DNA from 2 places in the Burkholderia pyrrocinia genome. Region 2 is predicted to be linked to the other one. Evidence: riboswitches for the same ligand, from Rfam matches in the RefSeq annotation. Region 2 holds a riboswitch; the other holds the start of a gene.
The links. Region 2 has a riboswitch for manganese ahead of JYG32_RS09410 (TMEM165/GDT1 family protein). Riboswitches for the same ligand answer to the same signal wherever they lie in the genome.

Region 1: it holds a riboswitch for manganese, as region 2 does, so the genes downstream of both, JYG32_RS26165 (sodium:calcium antiporter) here and JYG32_RS09410 (TMEM165/GDT1 family protein) in region 2, are expected to answer to the same signal.

The regions. Positions count from the first base shown of each region.
Region 1 covers NZ_CP070978.1:1,803,192-1,807,602, forward strand. Annotated here, with positions in the region: gene JYG32_RS26145 (MFS transporter) at 1-855, opposite strand, end outside; gene JYG32_RS26150 (DUF1289 domain-containing protein) at 961-1,146, opposite strand; gene dmeF (CDF family Co(II)/Ni(II) efflux transporter DmeF) at 1,149-2,165, opposite strand; gene JYG32_RS26160 (metal/formaldehyde-sensitive transcriptional repressor) at 2,177-2,452, opposite strand; yybP-ykoY riboswitch at 2,569-2,745, shown strand; gene JYG32_RS26165 (sodium:calcium antiporter) at 2,819-3,829, shown strand; gene JYG32_RS26170 (copper-binding protein) at 3,951-4,304, opposite strand; gene JYG32_RS26175 (efflux RND transporter permease subunit) at 4,295-4,411, opposite strand, start outside.
Region 2 covers NZ_CP070977.1:2,021,078-2,025,488, reverse strand. Annotated here, with positions in the region: gene pepN (aminopeptidase N) at 1-823, opposite strand, end outside; gene JYG32_RS09415 (DUF4136 domain-containing protein) at 1,010-1,711, shown strand; gene JYG32_RS09410 (TMEM165/GDT1 family protein) at 1,764-2,336, opposite strand; yybP-ykoY riboswitch at 2,415-2,552, opposite strand; gene guaD (guanine deaminase) at 2,702-4,021, opposite strand; gene JYG32_RS09400 (hypothetical protein) at 4,018-4,411, opposite strand, start outside.

The sequences.
Region 1 (4,411 bases), on a different replicon from region 2:
CAGCTTCGTATGGCTCGTCGTGTCGGCGAGCTTGCCGAACGGGTAGGCCGACAACGCGTACACGACGTTCATCGCCACCATCACCAGCGGAACAAGCGCGACAGGCACACCGCCGCCCATCGCGCGCAGCACCAGGAAAGCCTCGCTGAAGCGGGCCAGCGCGAACACGGCGCCGACGGCGACGACCCACCAGTAGCGAGCGCCGAGTTGCTTCACGACGTCGCGGCGGATCGGGTTGATGCGCTTGTCGCCCGGCGCGCGCGCCGGCTCTTCGATACCGAACGCGAGCAGCGCCACGGCCAGCATGCCCGGGATCACGGCCAGCCAGAAGGCGAGGCGGAAGTCGTCGCGCCACATCAGCATGATGGCGACGGCCAGCAGCGGCCCGAGAAACGCACCCACCGTGTCGAGCGACTGTCGCAGCCCGTAGGCCGCGCCGCGCAGGTGGACCGGCGTGACGTCGGCCACGAGCGCATCGCGCGGTGCGCCCCGGATCCCCTTGCCGATCCGGTCGACGATCCGCGCCGTCACCACGACGCCGATCGTCGGTGCGATGGCGAACAGCGGCTTGCTGAGCGCGCCGAGCCCGTATCCGGCGACCGCCAGCCACTTGCGATTGCGCAGGTAGTCGCTCAACGTGCCGGAGAACACCTTGACGACCGGCGCCGTCGCCTCGGCGATCCCCTCGATGAAGCCGATCGTGGTCGCGCTCGCGCCGAGCCCCGCCATCAGGAACATCGGCAACAGGCTGTGGATGATTTCCGACGACACGTCCATCAACAGACTGACGCAGCCCAGCACCCAGACGCTGCGCGGAATCTGACGAAGAATGCCGGTCGATGATTCGGTCTGCATGGGTCGCTCTCGATTCGGGAATCCTGACACGAGACCACCGATACTACTGCAGGCCCGTGACACGCGGCACGCATGGGCTGTCGCGCCTGCCTCGCGCGCGCCGCCCTATTCCCCCGGCTCGCGCCGGATCTTCGCCTGCCGGCGCGAGCGGTCGTTCAGTATCTGGTGCCGGCGGTGGTCGGTCAGTTTCTTCCAGTCGCGCGCCTCGTCGCGCGTGCGCAGGCAGCCGACGCAAAAACCCGTTCGACCGTCAAACGCACACAGCTCGATACACGGCGATTTCACGGCCACGATCAGGCCGCCGTCGCGGGCGTCATCACTTCGACGGTCACATGCGACACGCCGTCGAAGCGCGCGATCAGCGCATGGTAGAAACGCGCATCGCGCGCCGCGTCGCCGGTCTCGACCGACACGATCGCGCTCATGTGCCCGGGGCCGACGCGCCAGACGTGCAGATCGTTGACCTTGTCGCCGAGCGCCTCGATCGCGCGCCGAACGTTGTCCGCCAGCTTGCGATCCACGTTGACGTCGAGCAGGATGCCGCCCGTATCGCGCATCAGCCCGTAGGCCCAGTTCGCGATCACCAGCGCGCCGACGATGCCCGCGAGCGGATCCATCCAGACCCATCCGAACGCACGCGCGAGCAGCAGGCCGACGATGGCCAGCACCGAAACGGCCGCATCGGCGATCACGTGAATGTAGGCCGACCGGATGTTGTGATCGCGGTGGGCCGCCGTATGCGAACCATGATCGTGATGCGCGTGATGCTCGTCGTCGTGGTCATGATCGTGGTCGTGATCATCGTGGTCGTGCCCATGATGATGGCCGTGGCCATGCCCGTGATGATGATCGCCGCTCAGCAGCCACACGCTGGCCAGGTTCACTGCGAGCCCCAGTACGGCGATCGGAATCGCTTCGCTGAATTGAATGGGCACGGGAGACAGAAGACGCGCGACCGCCTCATAGCCGATCAGCAACGCAATCATCGCCAGCACGATCGCGCTCGTGAATCCGGCGAGGTCGCCGAACTTGCCCGTGCCGAACACGAAACGCGGATCGTCGGCGTGCTTGCGCGCATAGGTATAGGCCAGCGCCGCGATCAGCATCGCGCCCGCATGCGTCGACATGTGCAGCCCGTCGGCGACGAGCGCCAGCGACCCGAACAACGTGCCGCCGACGATCTCGGCCACCATCATCGCCGTACACAGGCCGATGACCATCCACGTCTTCCGTTCGTTCTGCTCGTGCGCGGCGCCCAGAAACGCATGGCTGTGCCCGCCGCCGGCCGCCGTGCCGTTGAATCCGTTCATGTTCGTTCCGCTTACTTGAAATAGCTGTGGACGACCTCGATGAGCTGCTCGGTCGCGCTGCCTTCGTGCGCGTCGGGCGTGTCCGCATCGACGAGGTGCGACCGGATGTGGTCCTCCAGCACGACGGCCAGCAAACCGTTCATCGCACCGCGGCAGCTCGTGATCTGCTGCAGCACGTCGTTGCACCCGCGCTCTTCCTCGAGCGCGCGCTCGATCGCTTCGACCTGGCCCTTGATACGGCGCACGCGGTTCAGCAGCTTCTGTTTTTCACGAACTGTGTGACTCATCGATTGCTCCTGTATAGGGTGGGGGAGTATATCTCCAAAGTGTTTTCCACATAGGGTAGAGGGGTATATTTTTTCGAGATGAAGGCTTGTCGAAAGAAAACCGCTCGGCTAGACTTGCGCTCGTCTTTGGGGAGTAGCCTGCTTTCCGTCCCCCGGAAAGCGAACGCGTCAACACACTCGGCCTTCGGCCGTGGCGCGTTCGACCGAATCGGTTTGGCGAGACCATGGGCGTATCGCGTCGTTCCTGGTCGGACGTCGGCGGATGCGCCATGGTTCGTCAGCGTCCGACCACGGAGTCACCATGTTCCTCCCCGCCCTTCCCCCGCGCCCCATCGCCCGCTACGCACCTGCCTGCGGAGGCGCCGCATGACTTTCATGTTCCTCGAACTGGCGTTCATGCTGGTCGTCATCCTCGTGGCCGCCGAGGTCTTCACCAATGCGCTCGAACATCTCGGCGAACGTCTGAAGATTTCCGAAGGCGTGACGGGTTCGCTGTTCGCGGCCGTCGGCACCGCGCTGCCCGAAACGATGGTGCCGCTGCTCGCGCTGGCCGGCGGCACGGCGAACCAGGCCGTGAACGAGGAAATCGGCGTCGGCGCGATTCTCGGCGCGCCGCTGATGCTCGCGACGCTGACCACCTTCCTGATGACGCTCGCCGTGATCCGCTCGCGCGGGCTGCGCGGCACGATCGCACCCGAGCGTACGGGCTTCGTGCGCGACATGAACTACTTCCTCGCCGCGTTCTCGCTGGCGACCGCGGCGATGTTCGTCCCGCACCACAACTGGGCCGTGCGCGCGCTGCTCGCCGTGATGCTGGTCGGCATCTACGTGATGTACGTCGTGATGACGTTCCGCGCGTCGAGCCAGCTTGTCGATGCCGGGCACGGCACCGAGGCGCCGCATGCGATGTTCCTGGCGCGCACGGGCCTGCCGACCAACCTGGCAACCATCGCGCTGCAGTTGCTGCTCGGCGTCGCGCTGCTGGTCGGCGGTGCGAAGGGCTTCATTCACGGCGTGGAAGGCGTGTCGCACGTGCTCGGCGTATCGGCGCTGCTGCTGTCGCTGATCATCGTGCCGATTGCCACGGAATTGCCGGAGAAGGTCAACAGCGTGCTGTGGATCCGCCGCAATAAGGACACGCTCGCGTTCGGCAACATCACCGGCGCGATGGTGTTCCAGGGCACGCTGCTGCCGGCGATCGGCATCATGCTGACGCCGTGGGAGCCGCGCCCCGAAGTGCTGACCGGCGTGATCATCACGCTCGCGGCGGCGGCCTGGATGCGCGTCAATGCCCGCACGCGCGGGCTCGCGATCTGGGCGTTGCTGGCGAACGGTGCGGGCTATGCGGGATATCTGTTCCTGACACTGGCACGCTGACGCCCGGATCGGGCACGCTGCCCGGCAGGCGCACGCACGCGGACGCGGCAACGGCCGCCGCGTCCGTGCCGTGTACATCGTTGCACGGATGCGGGCGACAGTAACGCCCGCATCCGGACGATCAGGATGCCTTGACCAGCTTGACGATCGTCAGCGTGCCGTTGACGTTCTCGATCCGGACCTTGACCTTGTCGCCCGCATGCACCTGCGCGAGCATGGCCGCGTCCTTCGCCTTGAACGCCATCGTCATCGGCGGCATTCCGACGTTGTCGAGTGCGCCGTGCTTCAGCGTGACCTTGCCGCTCGCGGCATCGACCTTCTTCACTTCGGCGTCGGTCAGCGCCGCATGCGACTCGGCCGAACCGTCCGACGACATCTTCATGCCGGACATTTCACCGGCGGCAAAGGCGGGAGTTGCGAAAGCGCCGATCGCGAGAACGGCGGCGGTGGTAGCAATCAATTTCTTCATCGGGATTCTCCGGTTTGGGTGGATGGCACGTTCATGCCGTGAGGAACTGCATCGGAATGCCGCGCATCGCCCGCGCGTCGCACGCGACGGCGCTGCAGCAGAAGCCACGCGGC
Region 2 (4,411 bases):
AGATGTTGAGCCCCTTGTTTTCCATCGCGCCCATGTTGAAGTCGCCGACCGCGACGATCATGAAGCGGTCGAGATCGAGCTCGAGGCCGAAGCGCTTTTCGTCCCAGCGGATCGAGTGGATCAGCGAATCCATCGCGTGACGCGTCTTGTCGAGATCGGCCGGCTCGACCCACACCTGCAGCAGCTTTTCCTTGCCCGAGCCGGTCGTGATCTTTTCCTCGATCGCGACGAGCTTGCCCGCGACGAGTGCGAACAGGTAACTTGGCTTGCGGAACGGGTCTTCCCATTTCGCGAAGTGGCGGCCGTCAGGCAGGTCGCCCGAATCGACGAGGTTGCCGTTCGACAGCAGCACCGGGTATGCGGCCTTGTCGGCGCGCAGCGTGACCGTGTACGACGCCATCACGTCGGGGCGGTCGAGGAAGTAGGTGATGCGGCGAAAGCCCTCGGCTTCGCACTGCGTGAAGAAGTTGCCGCTCGACACGTACAGGCCCGACAGCGTCGTATTCTGGTCGGGCGCGCACGCGCTTTCGAGCGTCAGCTCGAATGCGTCGGGGACGTTCTCGACCGTCAGCCCGTGTTCGTGCGCGCGGACGGCGCCGTGCGGCGCGCCGTCCAGCCGTGCGCCGAGGAATTCGAGCGCTTCGCCCATCAGCTCCAGGTGCGGCGCGGGCGCGGCGTCCGGATTGCGGCGCACGCGCATCGTATTCCTGACGATCGTGCGGGCCGGCGCGAGATCGAATTCGAGCGCGACGGAATCGATGAGGAAGGCCGGCGGCGTGTAGTCGGCGCGGCGGATCACGGTGGAGGAGGCGTTGTCGGACATGGTCGTCGAGATCGGTGGAGTGGGGGACGGGCCCGCGGCACGGGCCGGGCGAACCGGGCCATTGTACAAAGGCTTGCGGCTGCGTGCCGGGCGAACTTTTTACCGCTTTCGGCAGTCCGCGTATTATCGGCATCCCGTCCGGTTCGCGCGGTGCGACGAACGGGTGACGGATCGACGAGGATCAACATGAAACGCGAATGGATTTTTCGCGGTGCGGGCTGGGCGGCGGCGCTGTGCGTGGCGCTGCTGACGGGCTGCACCAGCTATGTGACGACCCAGGTCACGGCCTTCTCCGACTGGAGCGGCAGCGACGCGACACGCACCTATGCGTTCACGCGCACCGATGCGCAGAAGAACAGCATCGAGCAGTCGACCTACGAGCCGATCGTCGCGAGCGAGTTGTCCGCGTATGCGTTCCGGCAGGTGCCGCAGGCGCAGGCGCGGTATCTGGTCGGGCTGACCTATGCGGTCGGCAGCGATCTCGTGACGGTGCCGCAACCGGTCTACTACGATCCCTGGTTCGTCGGGCCGGGGCCGTACTGGCGGCGCGGGCCGTGGGGCCCGTGGGGCCCCTGGGGGCCGATGCCGGCCGGCTACGTCGCGCAGACGTACCAGGTGTTCGACTACACGCTCGGCATCCGCATCACCGAGCGCGCGACGGGCAAGGAGGTCTACAACGTGTCCGCGCGCACGACCGGCGACAACGGCACGCTGCTGTACGCGATGCCGTTCCTTGCGCGCAGCGCGCTCGCCGATTTCCCGCTGTCGAATGGCGCGGTCCGCTCGGTCCGGCTGCCGGTCGACAAGCGTGGCGGGCCGGCAGCGCCGGCCGCCAACGAGCGCGCGGTGCCGGCGGCGCCGGCTTCGGGCGCGGCGGTCGCGAAGTAACGCGGCGCCAGCATCGGCGCGGCCGCCCGGCCGCGCCGGCCACCTCTGTCCGTCAGGCCCCGATGCCCAGCAGCGCCAGTGCGCCGAGCACGACGAACAGCACGGCTGCGATCCCGTGCACGAGCTTCGTCGGCAGGCGGTGCGCGAAGCGGTCGCCGAGCAGGATCGCGGGCACGTTCGCGAGCATCATCCCGAACGTCGTGCCGGCCACGACACCGATGTAGTCCTGGAAGCGCGCGGCAAGCGCGACGGTCGCGATCTGCGTCTTGTCGCCCATTTCCGCGAGGAAGAACGCGACGAGGGTCGCGCCGAACACGCCGAGCCGCGAGCGGTTGGCATTGGCTTCGTCGGCATCGAGCTTGTCCGGCACGAGGATCCACAACCCCATCGCGATGAACGAGAACGCGAGCGCCCAGCGCATGATCGACGGCGTGACGAGCGCGCCGAGCCATTCGCCGAGCGCGCCTGCGAAACCGTGGTTGACGAGCGTCGCGACGAGCACGCCGAGAATGATCGGCACCGGCTTGCGATAGCGCGCGGCCAGCACGAGGGAAAGCAGTTGGGTCTTGTCGCCGATTTCAGCGAGGGCGACGGCGCCGGTGGAGATCAGGAAGGCTTGGGACACGTATGGGGTTCCGCGGGCCGGTGTTGTGCGTGCGAGCGACGATCCACGGCGCGCCGGGCCCTGATGCGGCGCACTATGAACCATCGGTCTCGCCAGGCCTCGGTGGCTGCGTCCGCCATGGCCGAACGGCCAAGTCTGTTGACGGACGCCCCCATCACGATGCGCGCCGGGGGCGCGGGACATCGAGCGGAGCGGCTACTCCCCAATGAGCGGCGAATTCTAGCATGACGTGTCGCGCGCGGGAAAGCGGCCGGGTAGGGCAGCGAGGAGCGTTGGGGCGCGATCGGCGCGTGGCAACCTTCGACTGTCCGGCATGCGCGGCAGCGGATGCGCCGCGCATGCCGGGACGAGAGCCGGGTGGGCCGTTACGCTGCAGCCGCGCGGCGGGCCGCGCCGCGCTCGTGGACGAGCCTGCCGGCCGCATAGGTGCGGTACACCGCGCGGTCGTCGCCGAGCAGCGCGAGCGCGAACAGCAACTCCTCGAGCGAATCAGCACGCTTCGTGCGGCGCGCGAGCAGCGGCGTGGCCTGCGGATCGAGCACGACGAAGTCGGCCTCGGTGCGCGGCGCGAGCGTGCCGACCGTGTCGGCGAGGTCGAGCGCCTGCGCGGCGCCGGCCGTCGCGAGCCAGAACATCCGCGTCGCGCTCAGGTGGTGACCCGACAGCCGCGCGACCTTGTGCGCTTCGTTCATCGTCTGCAGCATCGAGAACGACGTGCCGCCGCCGACGTCGGTGGCGAGCGTGACGGGCACGTCGTATGCGCCGGCCTTGTCGAAATCGAACAGCCCGCTGCCGAGGAAGAAGTTCGACGTCGGGCAGTGCGCGACGACGGTGCGCGTCTCTGCCATCCGGCGGCGGTCCTCGTCGTCGAGGTGAATGCAGTGGCCGTACACCGCGCGCGGCCGCAGCAGCCCGTAGCGGTCGTAGATGTCGAGATAGCTGCGATGGCCGGGGAACAGCTCGGCCACCCATTTCACTTCGTCGACGTTTTCCGCGACGTGGCTCTGCACGAACACGTCCGGATGGCGCCGCGCGAGTTCGCCGCACGCTTCGAGCTGCGCCTCGGTCGACGTCGGCGCGAAGCGCGGCGTGAGCGCGTACATCTGGCGGCCCTTGCCGTGCCAGCGGTCGATCAGCTCGGCGCTGTCGTCATAACCCGATTGCGCGGTGTCGCGCAGGAATTCGGGGCAGTTGCGGTCCATCAGCACCTTGCCCGCGATCATCCGCAGGTCGCGCGCGTCGCTCGCCGCGAACAGCGCGTCGGCCGACTGCTTGTGCACCGTGCAGTAGACGAGCGCGCTCGTCGTGCCGCAGGCGAGCAGTTCGTCGACGAAGAAGTCGGCGACTTCGCGCGCATGCTCGGGATCGCCGAACTGGCGCTCGGTCGGGAACGTGTACTTGTCGAGCCACGGCAGCAGGCCCGGCGCCGGCGACGCGATCATGTCCGTCTGCGGATAGTGGATGTGCGTGTCGATGAAGCCGGGCACGATCAGCTTGTCGCGCAGGTCGTGGACGATCGCGTCGCGCGCGAGCGTCGCGGCGAGCTGCGCATGCGGGCCGGCCGCGACGACCTTGCCGTCGTCGACGATCAGAAGGCCGTCGGTCTCGTAGTTCGCGGCCTGGCTCGATTGCGCCGGGTCGCCGTTGAAGGTCAGCAGTTGGGAACGAAAAGCGGTTTGCGTCATGACGAATGGTCCTGCATCAAGGTAAGGCGAACAGAAGAAAGCGATCGACACCGCGCGGGCGACGGCATGGATGGCACCGCCCGCGCGAGGGCGGGACGGCGCTTCGCGAGTCGCCGCGACACACTGCGTGCGGCGCGGCCGGATGCGATTGCCCAGGCGCTCGTGGCGGCCGGGGCCGCCATCGCGTGGTTGCCGGCGAACCTCGCAGCGTTGGCGATCCCGACCGCTGCGGCGGCGAACGGGACGGCAAGCCGCGACCGCACGCGCCGGCGGGCGGCGACGGACCGCGCTATCGCCACGCGGGCGACGATCGCGCTGCACGCGCTCGCACCGGGCGCACGCGTGCGTTCGGCGCGGCGCAAGGCCGGGCCGGGAATCGCGAAGCGGATG